Regions from separate parts of the Dryocola mayonis genome, predicted to be linked through region 3. Evidence: predicted binding sites of a transcription regulator. Region 3 holds the regulator's gene; each other region holds the start of a gene.
The links. The regulator Fur, encoded in region 3, represses iron uptake genes when iron is present. The targets are predictions, from matches to a motif close to ATAATAATGAGAACNACTATCAA.
Positions count from the first base shown of each region.

Region 1 (3,414 bases), 890 kb from region 3:
GGTTGCTTACCGCGAAGCGATTCGCGCGAAAGTTACCGATATCGAAGGTAAACACGCCAAGCAGTCTGGTGGTCGTGGTCAGTACGGTCATGTTGTTATCGACATGTACCCACTGGAGCCGGGTTCAAACCCGAAAGGCTACGAGTTCATCAACGACATTAAAGGTGGTGTAATTCCTGGCGAATACATCCCGGCCGTTGATAAAGGTATCCAGGAGCAGCTTAAGTCTGGTCCGCTGGCGGGTTACCCGGTAGTCGATCTCGGCGTGCGTCTGCACTTCGGTTCTTACCATGACGTTGACTCCTCTGAGCTGGCGTTTAAACTGGCCGCTTCTATCGCCTTTAAAGATGGCTTTAAGAAAGCGAAACCGGTTCTGCTTGAGCCTATCATGAAGGTTGAAGTTGAAACGCCGGAAGAGAACACTGGTGACGTCATCGGTGACCTTAGCCGTCGTCGTGGTATGCTGCGCGGTCAAGAATCTAACGTTACCGGCGTTGTGATTCACGCTGAAGTTCCGCTGTCTGAAATGTTCGGATACGCAACTCAACTGCGTTCTCTGACCAAAGGTCGTGCTTCTTACTCCATGGAGTTCCTGAAGTATGATGATGCGCCGAACAACGTTGCTCAGGCCGTAATCGAAGCCCGTGGTAAATAAGCCCTGGGTTTTAAAACAATGATCCCGTGCTCTCTCCTTGAGGGGAGAGCACTATAGTAAGGAATATAGCCGTGTCTAAAGAAAAATTTGAACGTACAAAACCGCACGTTAACGTCGGCACAATCGGCCACGTTGACCATGGTAAAACTACTCTGACTGCAGCAATCACTACCGTTCTGGCTAAAACCTACGGCGGTTCTGCTCGTGCATTCGACCAGATCGATAACGCGCCGGAAGAAAAAGCTCGTGGTATCACCATCAACACTTCCCACGTTGAGTATGACACCCCGACTCGCCACTACGCGCACGTTGACTGCCCAGGGCACGCCGACTACGTGAAAAACATGATCACCGGTGCGGCTCAGATGGACGGCGCAATCCTGGTTGTTGCTGCAACTGACGGCCCGATGCCGCAGACCCGTGAGCACATCCTGCTGGGTCGTCAGGTAGGCGTTCCTTTCATCATCGTGTTCCTGAACAAATGCGACATGGTTGATGACGAAGAGCTGCTGGAACTGGTGGAAATGGAAGTTCGTGAACTTCTGTCCCAGTACGACTTCCCGGGCGACGATACCCCAATCGTTCGCGGTTCCGCACTGAAAGCGCTGGAAGGCGAAGCTGAGTGGGAAGCGAAAATCGTTGAACTGGCAGGCTTCCTGGATTCCTACATCCCTGAGCCAGAGCGTGCTATCGACAAGCCGTTCCTGCTGCCAATCGAAGACGTATTCTCCATCTCCGGTCGTGGTACCGTTGTTACCGGTCGTGTAGAGCGCGGCATCATCAAGGTTGGTGAAGAAGTTGAAATCGTTGGTATCAAAGATACCGCGAAATCCACCTGTACCGGCGTTGAAATGTTCCGCAAACTGCTGGACGAAGGCCGTGCGGGCGAGAACGTTGGCGTTCTGCTGCGTGGTATCAAACGTGAAGAAATCGAACGTGGTCAGGTTCTGGCTAAGCCAGGCTCCATCAAGCCACACACCCAGTTCGAATCTGAAGTGTACATCCTGTCCAAAGACGAAGGCGGCCCGTCACACTCCGTTCTTCAAAGGCTACCGTCCACAGTTCTACTTCCGTACAACTGACGTGACCGGTACCATCGAACTGCCGGAAGGCGTTGAGATGGTCATGCCGGGCGACAACATCAAAATGGTTGTTACCCTGATCCACCCAATCGCGATGGACGACGGTCTGCGTTTCGCAATCCGTGAAGGCGGCCGTACCGTTGGTGCCGGTGTTGTTGCTAAAGTTATCGCTTAATCGCTGATATCTTTGTATGAAAAAAGAGCGCTCAGGCGCTCTTTTTTTTACATTTTTTTCAGGCCGGCATCACCGTCAAACGCCGCTGTGCTATTGTAATCATAACTATTCTCATTTACACTTTGCGCAGAATTTGAACGGGAGTGCCTATGTACGTTTGCTTGTGTAACGGTGTAAGTGATAAAAAAATTCGCCAGGCAGTGCGCCAGTTTCAGCCACAATCTTTCCAGCAGCTTCGCAAGTTTATTCCGGTAGGAAACCAGTGCGGGAAGTGCGTTCGTGCGGCACGGGAAATCATGCAGGAAGAGCTGTTACAGATCCCGGAATTTAAAGAGATTGCTTAAGCCAGTCACTTTTTTTTGACTTACTCCGTGCTACATCTACGCTTCATGTAGTGGAAGCGGAGGGAGTAAAAAATGAAAGGTGATATTAAGATAATAAATTATCTCAATAAATTATTGGGAAACGAGCTTGTCGCGATCAATCAGTATTTTCTCCATGCGAGAATGTTCAAAAACTGGGGCCTGATGCGCCTCAACGAAGTTGAGTACCATGAATCCATCGATGAAATGAAGCATGCCGATAAGTATATCGAGCGTATTTTATTCCTTGAGGGCATTCCCAACCTGCAGGACTTAGGCAAGCTTCAAATTGGCGAAGATGTGGAAGAGATGCTGCGCTCGGATCTCAATCTCGAAATGGAAGGCGCCAGAGATCTGCGCGAAGCCATCGCCTATGCGGATACCATCCATGACTACGTCAGCCGCGACATGATGATCCAAATCCTCTCTGAGGAAGAGCATCACATCGACTGGCTTGAAACGGAACTGGACCTGATTGCCAAAATCGGCCTGCAGAATTATCTTCAGTCGCAGCTTAAAGAAGCCAGTTGAGCTGGTGAATCTGTAAAGGGTAATGATTAAACCATCCTGTAACACCACCCGCTATCGCAAGGCAGGGCCCCAAAAGGTAGCGGCGTGGTGAAATCCCCAGAATCAGCCCGCCAGATTTTAGCTGTTCCCGCCGTCGCTAAGCCGCATATCGCCGCTATTAACACAATCCACTGCAGATTTTGCCAGCCGTGCCACGCGCCCAGCGCAGCCAGCAGCTTCATATCTCCATATCCGATACCCTCGCATTTGCGCAAGAAAAAGTAGCACCAGTACACTATCCACAGGCTTAAATAACCCGCGGCGGCTCCCGTCACCGCTGAAGCCAGTCGCTCCGTATTAAAAAACACATGGAACAATAGCCCGGACCATAACAGCGCATAGTTCAGAGCGTCCGGCAACAGACGTTGTTTCAGATCTATCCAGCTAAGCCGCAGCAATAACCCAATGTATACACCTATAAAGCAAGTTACCGACAGGGAAGGAAGAGTCATCATGGTCGCTGCTCCTGAAAATGTTATACGACACTACTGCGGAGCGCAGAAGGGGAGAAGGGGCGGTTTACCGTTTCCCGGCATACCTTCCAGGGTTTCACCAGCGCCTGCATGTTTT
Region 1 covers NZ_CP150452.1:380,361-383,774, forward strand. The annotation lists partial or broken gene fusA (elongation factor G) at 1-655, shown strand, start outside; partial or broken gene tuf (elongation factor Tu) at 727-1,912, shown strand; gene bfd (bacterioferritin-associated ferredoxin) at 2,062-2,256, shown strand; gene bfr (bacterioferritin) at 2,329-2,805, shown strand; gene WLO32_RS01735 (prepilin peptidase) at 2,832-3,299, opposite strand.
Region 1: a site for Fur is predicted at 2,005-2,027, ahead of bfd (bacterioferritin-associated ferredoxin). Genes of this name have one in related genera too.

Region 2 (3,414 bases), 1.8 Mb from region 3:
TGGCTGGCACCGTCATCGCGGCTGGGACCGGGGGCGCAGCAGCTACGAAAGAGGCTATCGCGCAGGCTGGAACGACCGTGACGATCATCGTGGCCGCGGTCGCGGAAACGGTCATCACCACTAAGTGAACATCAACCTCTCCCACCGGGAGAGGTTTTTTTATAGCCCTAACGCGGTGCCGATAATTAGCCACAGATTCAGCGCCACCACCAGCACCACAATCGCCCAGCCGAGTTGCTTAACCAGTCTGGTATTCACCAGCTCGCCCATCAGGTTTTTATCGCTGGTAAAAATCAGCAGCGGCACCAGCGCCAGCGCGATGCCGAAGCTGAGCAGCACCTGACTCATGACCAGAATACGCGTCGGATCAAGCCCCATCAGAATCACAATGAACGACGGCGCCATAGTAACGGAGCGGCGCACCCACAGCGGAATGTAGAACCGGACAAAGCCCTGCATCACCACCTGTCCCGCAAGCGTACCCACAACGGTCGATGACAGCCCTGCGGCGACCAGGCTCAGGCCGAATATCGTTGCCGCCGCATGGCTGAGCAGGGGTTCGAGCGTCAAATATGCCTGGTCCAGATCGGCCACGCCGGTATGTCCGGAGAAGTGAAACGCCGCGGCGGCGGTCGCCATCATCGCCAGGTTCACAAAGCCGGCGATGGTCATGGCGATAGCCACGTCCCATTTGGTGGCGGAATAACGCTCCGCGCGATTGCCGTCGTGCATATGCTGGGTCAGCGACGAGTGCAGGTAAATAACGTGCGGCATGATGGTCGCGCCAAGCACCCCGGCGGCGAGGAAGACCGCCTCGCTGGTTGGCAGGGTTGGCAGCAGCATCCCCTTGCCCAGCTCGACGAAATCAGGCTGCGAGAAAATCAGTTCAACAATGTAGGCGGCGGCCACGAACAGCAAAAGCCCGCCGATCGCTTTCTCCAGCGGCTTTTGTCCGCGGCGCTGCAGCATCAGGATCAGGAAGGTGGCGATACCGGTCAGCACCGCGCCCTGCAGCAGGGAAACGCCCAGAATCAGCTTAAAGCCGATGGCCGCGCCGATAAATTCCGCCAGATCCGTCGCCATCGCAATGATTTCCGCCTGTATCCAGTACAGCCAGACAACCGGACGCGGATAATGGTCGCGTATATGTTCGGCAAGATTTTTGCCCGTTGCGATGCCAAGCTTCGCGGACAGCACCTGAATCAGCATCGCCATCAGGTTCGCCCAGACCACCACCCACAGCAGCCCGTAGCCGAAGCTGGCCCCGGCCTGGATATTGGTGGCGAAGTTACCCGGGTCGATGTAGCCAATGGCGGCGATAAACGCCGGCCCCATTAACGCCAGTCGCAGCCTGCGCGCAGTCCGACCACTGCTGTTATCAACACGACTGTTAGTCATCATCTGCCTCTGAGATATAGCCTTTGCTATGTTTCATGCTAACAAAATGAGAATGATTATCAAGATCGTTTAAACAGCTTATCTGGATTTCTCTGATAGATGAAAGCAATGGCGGGAAGGTGTGTTCCTGCGCACTCGTTAAAGAAACGGGCAATAACAAGCAGGCTTGTTATGAATTGTGTGCGCTGACGCAACCTTTAGCTTCTTTACTTAACATAGCAGAAATGTATGGTTGATCACTAATTTTGCTATCCGTCACATGTCATCACTATAGTGTGCGATTGCTCTCGTTTTCTTATTGCTTGTTTCATAGAATGTGCAACGAAATTAAACCTGCCTCATATTTGGAGCAAATATGTCCCGCGTTCTGCACTTTGTTTTAGCGCTTGCAGTGGTTGCGCTGCTTGCTTTGCTGGTGAGTCCTAACCGCAAGCAAATTCGTATTCGCTTTGTGATCCAATTATTAGTGATTGAAATATTGCTTGCCTGGTTCTTCCTGAACTCAGAGATTGGCCTCGGCTTCGTACGTGGTTTCTCTGAAATGTTCGAGAAACTGCTGGCGTTTGCAAATGAAGGGACAAACTTTGTATTCGGTAAGATGAATGACGAAGGTCTGGCCTTCTTCTTCCTGAAAGTTCTCTGCCCTATCGTCTTTATCTCCGCCCTGATCGGGATTTTGCAGCACATTCGCGTGCTGCCGATCGTTATCCGCTTTATCGGTACTTTGCTGTCTAAAGTAAACGGTATGGGTAAGCTGGAATCCTTTAACGCAGTAAGCTCGCTGATCCTGGGACAGTCAGAAAACTTTATCGCCTATAAGGATATCCTCGGCAAGATGTCGCGCAACCGCATGTACACCATGTCGGCAACCGCCATGTCTACCGTTTCCATGTCGATTGTTGGCGCGTACATGACCATGCTTGATCCTAAGTACGTTGTGGCGGCGCTGGTACTGAACATGTTCAGCACCTTTATCGTCCTGTCTTTGATTAACCCGTACCGCGTGGACGAGAGCGAAGAAAATCTGCAAATGTCCAATCTGCACGAAGGTCAGAGCTTCTTTGAAATGCTGGGTGAATACATTCTGGCAGGCTTTAAGGTGGCGATTATCGTTGCGGCGATGCTGATTGGTTTCATCGCGTTAATTTCCGCGCTGAACGCCCTGTTCGCCGCGGTGTTCGGTATCTCCTTCCAGGGCATTCTGGGCTACATCTTCTATCCGATTGCCTGGGTTATGGGCGTGCCGGCGCATGAAGCGCTGCAGGTCGGCAGCATTATGGCAACCAAGCTGGTGTCTAACGAATTCGTTGCGATGATGGACCTGCAGAAACTGGCCAGCAGCATGTCTCCGCGCGCTGAAGGCATCCTGTCCGTGTTCCTGGTATCCTTTGCTAACTTCTCTTCTATCGGGATTATCGCCGGTGCGATTAAAGGCCTGAACGAAGAGCAGGGCAACGTGGTTTCACGCTTCGGCCTGAAGCTGGTTTACGGTTCTACGCTTGTGAGCATTCTGTCTGCTTCTATTGCAGCGCTGTTCCTGTAATCCCCCTGACGTAAAAACCGGGGCCTGCGCCCCGGTTTTTTTATGCCTGCTTTTCTTCCTCGCCGTCCGCGCAAACCTGATTCCGGCCGCGCAGCTTGGCCCGGTACAGCCGAAAATCCGCTAACGACTGGATCTGATCTAAAGAATGCTGCGGATGTTCGCTGTGCGCCGCGACGCCAAGCGATGCGGTAATGGTCAGCACGCTGCCGCTGTCCAGGGTAAGCGGTGAGAGCTCCAGGTGCTTTTTAATGCGTTTTGCCACAGCGACACCCGCTGCAAGATCGGTATCCGGCAGGTAGACGCAAAACTCCTCGCCGCCGAGGCGGCCAGGCACATCCTTTTGGCGAATAGCCTGCTGAATATGCCGCGCGGCGTGCGCCAGCACGCTGTCGCCCACCTGATGCCCGAAGCGGTCGTTTACCTTTTTGAAGCGATCGAGGTCGATTTGCACCAGCGTATAGCCTTTGTAACGC
Region 2 covers NZ_CP150452.1:3,070,316-3,073,729, forward strand. The annotation lists gene WLO32_RS14760 (DUF2502 domain-containing protein) at 1-124, shown strand, start outside; gene WLO32_RS14765 (Nramp family divalent metal transporter) at 160-1,398, opposite strand; gene WLO32_RS14770 (NupC/NupG family nucleoside CNT transporter) at 1,754-2,941, shown strand; gene WLO32_RS14775 (diguanylate cyclase) at 2,982-3,414, opposite strand, start outside.
Region 2: a site for Fur is predicted at 1,439-1,461, ahead of WLO32_RS14765 (Nramp family divalent metal transporter). Genes of this name have one in related genera too.

Region 3 (3,414 bases):
TGCCGGCGCAGGACACTGGGTTCACGCCGAGAAACCGGAAGCGGTTTTACGCGCCGTTCACCGTTTTATCGATGATTGCGCCAAAAACTGATTAAAAACAGACCGACCGGCCGCAAGATGCGGCTAACGCGTTGGCGCGCCGGACTCCCTGATGTATGATGGCGCGCTTAAATGCGCCGGAGCATTCTGCTCGCAGCATCCCGAATTTCCTGTCAGTACTCTAATCATGGCAAAAGAACAAACGGACCGTACTACAATAGATCTGTTCGCGGACGAGCGTCGCCCGGGGCGGCCAAAAACCAATCCGCTAACGCGAGATGAGCAGCTGCGCATCAACAAACGTAACCAGCTCAAACGCGATAAAGTACGCGGCCTGAAGCGCGTTGAGCTGAAACTCAACAACGAAGCGGTGGATGCCCTTAACCAACTTGCTGAAGCCAGAAACATCAGCCGCAGCGAGCTGATTGAAGAGATGTTATTAGCCCAGCTAAAGCAGCATCTGAGCTAGCCGTTCGCTATTTCGCCCCGTCATCAAATAAAAAACGGCGCTTAAAGCGCCATCATGTTGCAGACTGTGCACAGCGCTGTGATAGCTGTTTCCGCACCCTGACCTGTTCTGCTATCATTGCCCCATCTGTGGGCAATTCTCCGCCACCATACCATTAAGTTTCAAGAGGTTATTTAACTCATGGCAATCGTAGGCATTTTTTTCGGCAGCGATACCGGTAATACCGAAAATATCGCAAAAATGATTCAAAAACAGCTCGGTAAAGATGTTGCTGAAGTGCGTGACATTGCAAAAAGCAGCAAGGAAGATCTCGAAGGGTTCGACATTCTGCTGCTGGGCATCCCTACCTGGTACTATGGCGAAGCGCAGTGCGACTGGGATGACTTCTTCCCGACTCTTGAAGAAGTGGATTTCAACGGCAAGCTGGTTGCGCTGTTCGGCTGTGGCGATCAGGAAGATTACGCGGAATATTTCTGCGACGCGCTGGGCACCATTCGCGACATCATTGAACCACGCGGCGCGGCAATCGTAGGCCACTGGCCGACGGCGGGCTACCACTTCGAAGCGTCGAAGGGTCTGGCTGACGACGACCACTTTGTAGGCCTGGCCATTGATGAAGACCGTCAGCCGGAGCTGACCGCCGAGCGCGTGGAGAAATGGACCAGGCAGGTTGCGGAAGAGCTCAACCTGGCCGATATCCTCAACGCCTGATGCGTAACGGCGCAGGCCAAGGTTTGCGCCGTATTGATAGGCATTACCAATGAAAATAATCGCTACATTTTTGTAACTTTTTTGTCTATCCCTGTACAATACCCCACAGGTCGCGTTTGCTGCACCGCCAGCAAAGGGTGACTCAGCCACGATTTTTTAGCTGTTATGCTTTAACTTACAGTTTCTATTTAGACGTGGCTGTACTATACCCTCAAAAGAAGGGTATATAATGAAACGCATTCACTTAACGCTCAACGAGTCCGAGCATAACGTTAAGCAACAGGACAATTTCCGCATGACTGACAACAACACCGCATTAAAGAAGGCCGGCCTGAAAGTCACGCTTCCGCGATTAAAAATCCTTGAAGTGTTGCAGGGACCGGTTAACCATCACGTCAGTGCGGAAGACTTATACAAACGTCTGATTGATATGGGTGAAGAGATTGGTCTGGCCACGGTTTACCGCGTGCTGAACCAGTTTGACGACGCGGGTATCGTTACCCGCCATAATTTCGAAGGCGGCAAGTCGGTTTTTGAACTGACTCAGCAGCATCATCACGACCACCTGATTTGCCTGGACTGCGGCAAAGTCATTGAATTCAGCGATGATTCAATCGAAGCCCGCCAGCGTGAAATCGCGACCCGCCACGGGATTCGGCTGACTAACCACAGTCTTTACCTGTATGGCCACTGCGCCGAAGGCGACTGCCGTACCGACGAAAACGCCCACGAAATCAGCGAGAAGTAATCCGCACTCTTGCTTTCCCTTCGGGAAAGCAGAGACAAAAAACCGGTGAGGAAACTCACCGGTTTTTTTATGGGCCAGAGAAACTTAACAAGCCGGGCGCTTTTGCGCCCGGCTGCCCATCAGAAGATAGTGAAAGGTGCGATAACGAGGAACTTCACGTCGCGCTCATCCTGGAAGATGTTGCCGTAGCCGCCGCCCCAGCTTGGGATATCGGAATGGTTGTCATACTGGGTAAAGTGCAGCTTAAACAGCGTGCCTTTCGCTCGGCCATCCTGAACGGTATATGACGCATCGAGGCTGTAAGAGGATTCCTTCAGACGGCGATCGGCGTCGTAGTAGCCATCGGTCGTTGGCGTGGAGCTGGGTTTTGCATCCCAGGCGTAAACGTAAGATGCGCCCACCGCCCAGCCGGCCAGATCCCAGTTGCTCAGGTCATACATCGCGCCCGCGAACAGCGCTTTTTCGCCGTTGGCGTTAAAGTCGGAGCGGTTATCCCACCATACATCAAGACGCCCGTTTGAGGAGGCATAGGTTGGGGTCATACGCTGCAGGAAGAACCCCTGCTGCCCTTCGGCCTTCACCATGGTTCCTTCCAGACGCAGGTCGACCTGACCAATTTTGTAACCGAGGGTTAGCGCCTGCAGCCAGGCTGTGCCGTCGTAAATATCGTTAATGCCGCCGTCTGAGACTTTGTCCCTGGTCCCGTAGAACTGGTAGCTGGTGGTCAGCGGGCTGCCAGCGATATCAAATTTGTAGCTTGCTTTGGTAAAGTACTGGTCAATGTACCCTTCTGCCTGACCGAAGGCCGCCTCAAGCACCAGATCGTTTTTGAAGTCATACTTTGCGCCGATTGAATGCAGGTAGTCGACTTTGGTGTGCCTGTCGTTCTGATAGAACTTGTCCATCTCCAGATGCCATGGCGCTTTATATTCGTTCGTCCACATATAGGAGAAGCTCAGCGCGCCCGCATCGCCGTAATCGAAACTGGCGCCGGCTTCAGCGCCCTGATAGGTGCCCGGCATAAAGCTCCAGTGCGGAGCCAGCAAAGTCTGGCCGGTTGGCTGAATGTAGCCCGCCCGCGCCCAAACCGGCCCGTATTTAAATTTCGCCGCCGCCTTATAAAGGCTGATTCCGCTCTTGTCGCCGGAATAGTCTTCGTCATAGGCTTTATTTTTTGATGAGAATGCGATTTCGTTCGGGTGCCCGCTGTCGCCATTTTCCGCCATTTCAATCGCGGTAAAGGCCGCAATATCCAGACCAAACATATCGGCCACATAGCCGGACTGGAAATCCAGGTTGGCGTTCCAGGTCGAATGGGAAAGGTTGGTTTCGTATTTACTGGTATTAACGTCTTTACGGTCACGCTCACGCTGCCAGTAATAAATACCGCCGGTGAGGGTTGAATCATCGATAAATCCCGCGGCCGCCGCCTGCGGAACGGTAACCA
Region 3 covers NZ_CP150452.1:1,272,526-1,275,939, reverse strand. The annotation lists gene ybfF (esterase) at 1-91, shown strand, start outside; gene ybfE (LexA regulated protein) at 227-508, shown strand; gene fldA (flavodoxin FldA) at 689-1,219, shown strand; gene fur (ferric iron uptake transcriptional regulator) at 1,515-1,967, shown strand; gene chiP (chitoporin ChiP) at 2,087-3,414, opposite strand, start outside.

Region 4 (3,414 bases), 130 kb from region 3:
CTTTCGTCACCTTAATTCCGCTGCTGAGTTTGCCGCTGTTGCCGCCGCCTGCACAGGCGCGGGAAAACCCTCTGCTTTCTTTACTCAACGGGCTGCGTTTTTTGCTCGGCCATCCGATTATCGGCGGTATTGCGCTGGTTGGCGCCCTGCTGACCATGGCGAGCGCCGTGCGGGTGCTGTACCCGGCGCTGGCGGGCCACTGGCAGATGAGCGCCGGACAAATCGGCCTGATGTACGCCGCCGTGCCCCTTGGCGCGGCGATTGGCGCGCTGACCAGCGGACGCATCGCCCATCATGCCCGTCCCGGCGTGATTATGCTGGCAAGCGGCATAGTGTCGTTTATCTCTGTTGGCCTGTTTAGCCTGATGCCGTACTGGGGCCTCGGGCTTGCGTGCCTTGCGCTCTTTGGCTATCTCAGCGCCATCAGCTCCCTGCTGCAATACACCCTGATTCAGACGCTGACGCCGGACGGCATGCTGGGCCGCATCAACGGCTTATGGACGGCGCAAAACGTCACGGGCGACGCCATTGGCGCGGCGATTCTGGGCGGGATGACCGTCGCCATGACGCCGGCTGCGGCGGCAAGCTCGGGCGGGCTGGTGCTGGCCTTAATTGGCGTGGCGCTGGCGGTGGTGCTGACGCAGCTGCGTCGTTACCAGCAGGCCGCCCCGACGCAAGCCGAGGCGGCGACGGCGAAATAATTACTTGCTGCCGAACAGCTCCGTCATGCGCGTAAGCACCTGGCTTGCGCTGTAGTAATCAAGACGGAACGTTTCGGTGCCAAGAGGATAAACGCGCTTGTTTTGCACCGCCGGCAGATGCGCAAGCAAAGGGTCGTTTTGCAGGGCGTCCGCATCTTTTTCGTCGCCTGCGAACAGGAACAGGCTTTCGCCGTTCAGGCCGGCCGCGAGGTTCTCGCCGCCAAGCTGAAGGATATCGTGGCGTTTGCCCATGCTCTGGCTGGTATGAATGGCCGGCGGCACCGTGGAAAGGGTGAAGCCAAGCTGCTGCAGGAGTTTCCCCTGCGCGGATTCAGGCGTCCACAGGTTGGCGGAGCGGGATGCCGGGCTGTAAACCAGGGCGGTGACCGGCTGCGGCGGCAGCGTAATGCGCTTTTTCGCTTCGGTCAGCTGTTTATCGAAACTGGCGATGCGTTCTGCGGCCTGCTTTTCATGGCCGGTGATCGCGCCGAGCTGCGTCAGCACCTGCTGCCAGCTTTTATCGTCGTAATTGATAACAAGCGTCGGGGCGATAGCGGAAAGCTGGTCGTAAAGGGCAAGGGCGGAATCCCCGCCGGTGGCGCTGATTAAAATCAGATCCGGCATCTGGGCGGCCACCGCCTCAGCGCTTGGCTCGCCGATATAGAGACGTTGAATATTACGCTCTTTGGCGATTTTGCCCCACTGGCGCATATAGCCCTGGTCGTCCGCCACGCGGTTGCCGGGCGTTGTGGCGCCGCTTGCGATGACCGGCGCGTCAATGGCCAGCAGCGAGCCGGTCAGCGTGACGCTGGTGGAGACAATGCGCTGCGGCGCCTGAGCGAGGGTGTGGGCGCCGCGGCTGTCCGTCACCTGGCGCGGCCAGTCGGCGGCGTGGGCAAGGCCGCTGAGGCCCAGCAGTAGGGTGGTGCCGATGGTCAGTTTAAGCAGGGCTGAAGAAATTCTTATTTTCACGCGGGCGCATCCTGTTGAAGTAATCAGTAATGCTTCTCATTTTCATGATTATGCCGCTCCGGTGCAAGCGCGGGAAAGGTTAAAAAAAATTTGTCCCGATTGACAGCGAGATCGTTTCTCTTTAGGTTACGACCCCGAAATACAAATGATAATTATTATTACTACCCTTTATCATTTTTTTAACGGAGGACGCATGGATACATTACTGGCCGAGGAGCCACAGAAAAAGCAGCTAACCCCTTGCGCGGATAGCTTTTTCTTTATGTCTCCTTACCGCAGTTTTTCAACCCAGGGCTGCTTTATGCGTCTGGATTGTCCCGCTGAAGACGGCGCGAACGTGCAGGGAAATCTGCAGACGCGGCTGCGCGACGCGTTTGAACGCGCCGCAAAGCAGGGCATAGAAAAGCCGATAGTCGTCGGCGCCATTCCATTCGATACCCGCCAGCCGTCCGCGCTGTTTATTCCGCTAAGCTGGCAGGCGTTCTCTCGTCCCCAGCGTCAGCAGGAAGCTGGCCAAAGCCGGGCGGCGACGCAGCCGGGCATTACCGCTCGCCGGGCTATTCCGGAACAGGATAAGTTCATGGCAATGGTGGCGCACGCCGCGGCCGCCACCGGCGGGCCGGGCATCGATAAAGTGGTGCTGTCGCGCCTGATAGATATCGAAACCGACGCGCCCGTCGATATCCCTGCGCTGCTAAACCGCCTGATTGCCCAGAACCCTGCCAGCTTTAACTTCCACGTCCCGCTGCCGGACGGCAGTTCGCTGCTGGGGGCAAGCCCTGAGCTGCTGCTGCGTAAAAACGGCGAGGCGTTCAGCTCGCTGCCGCTGGCGGGCTCTGCCCGACGCAATAAAGAAGACGCTCAGCAGGACAAAGCGATCGGCGAAGCGCTGATGAACTCCGCCAAAGACCGCCATGAACACGGCCTGGTCACCAGCGCGATGCAAAACGTATTACAGCCGCGCAGCCGTTACCTGGCGCTGCCGGACAAACCCGAGCTGATTACCACGCCAACGCTCTGGCACCTTGCCACGCCCATTGACGGCGAGGCGAAGGACCCGCAGGACAACGCGCTTTCGCTTGCCTGCCTGCTGCATCCCACTCCCGCGCTCAGCGGCTTCCCGCACGAGGCCGCACGGCGGCTGATTGCCGAGCTTGAGCCGTTCGACCGCGAACTGTTCGGCGGCATTGTCGGCTGGTGCGATGCGGAAGGCAACGGCGAGTGGGTTGTGACCATTCGCTGCGCGCGCGTGGCGAAACGGCAGGTTCGTCTGTTTGCCGGGGGCCGGCATCGTGCCCGCCTCGTCGCCGGAATCCGAATGGCGCGAAACCGGGGTAAAACTTTCCACCATGCTTAACGTATTGGGGCTTAATTAAATGGCGATTGAATTCACCCGCTGGCCGGAAGATCTGGCCGCACGCTATCGCGAAAAAGGTTACTGGGCGGACCTGCCGCTCACCGATATTCTGAGCCGGCACGCCAAAAATAACGCTATTGCGCTGATCGACGGCGAGCGCCACTACAGCTACAGCGAGCTGGAGCAGTCGTCGACCCGGCTGGCCTGCGCGCTGCAGCGCCGTGGCCTACGCACCGGCGAAACCGCGCTGGTGCAGCTTGGCAACGTGGCGGAGCTCTACATCACGCTGTTTGCCCTGCTGAAGATCGGCGTAGCGCCGGTTAACGCGCTGTTCAGCCACCAGCGCACCGAGCTGGAGGCCTATGCAAAGCAGCTCGAACCGGC
Region 4 covers NZ_CP150452.1:1,145,722-1,149,135, forward strand. The annotation lists gene entS (enterobactin transporter EntS) at 1-701, shown strand, start outside; gene fepB (Fe2+-enterobactin ABC transporter substrate-binding protein) at 702-1,649, opposite strand; partial or broken gene entC (isochorismate synthase EntC) at 1,867-3,049, shown strand; gene WLO32_RS05545 ((2,3-dihydroxybenzoyl)adenylate synthase) at 3,050-3,414, shown strand, end outside.
Region 4: a site for Fur is predicted at 1,813-1,835, ahead of fepB (Fe2+-enterobactin ABC transporter substrate-binding protein). Genes of this name have one in related genera too.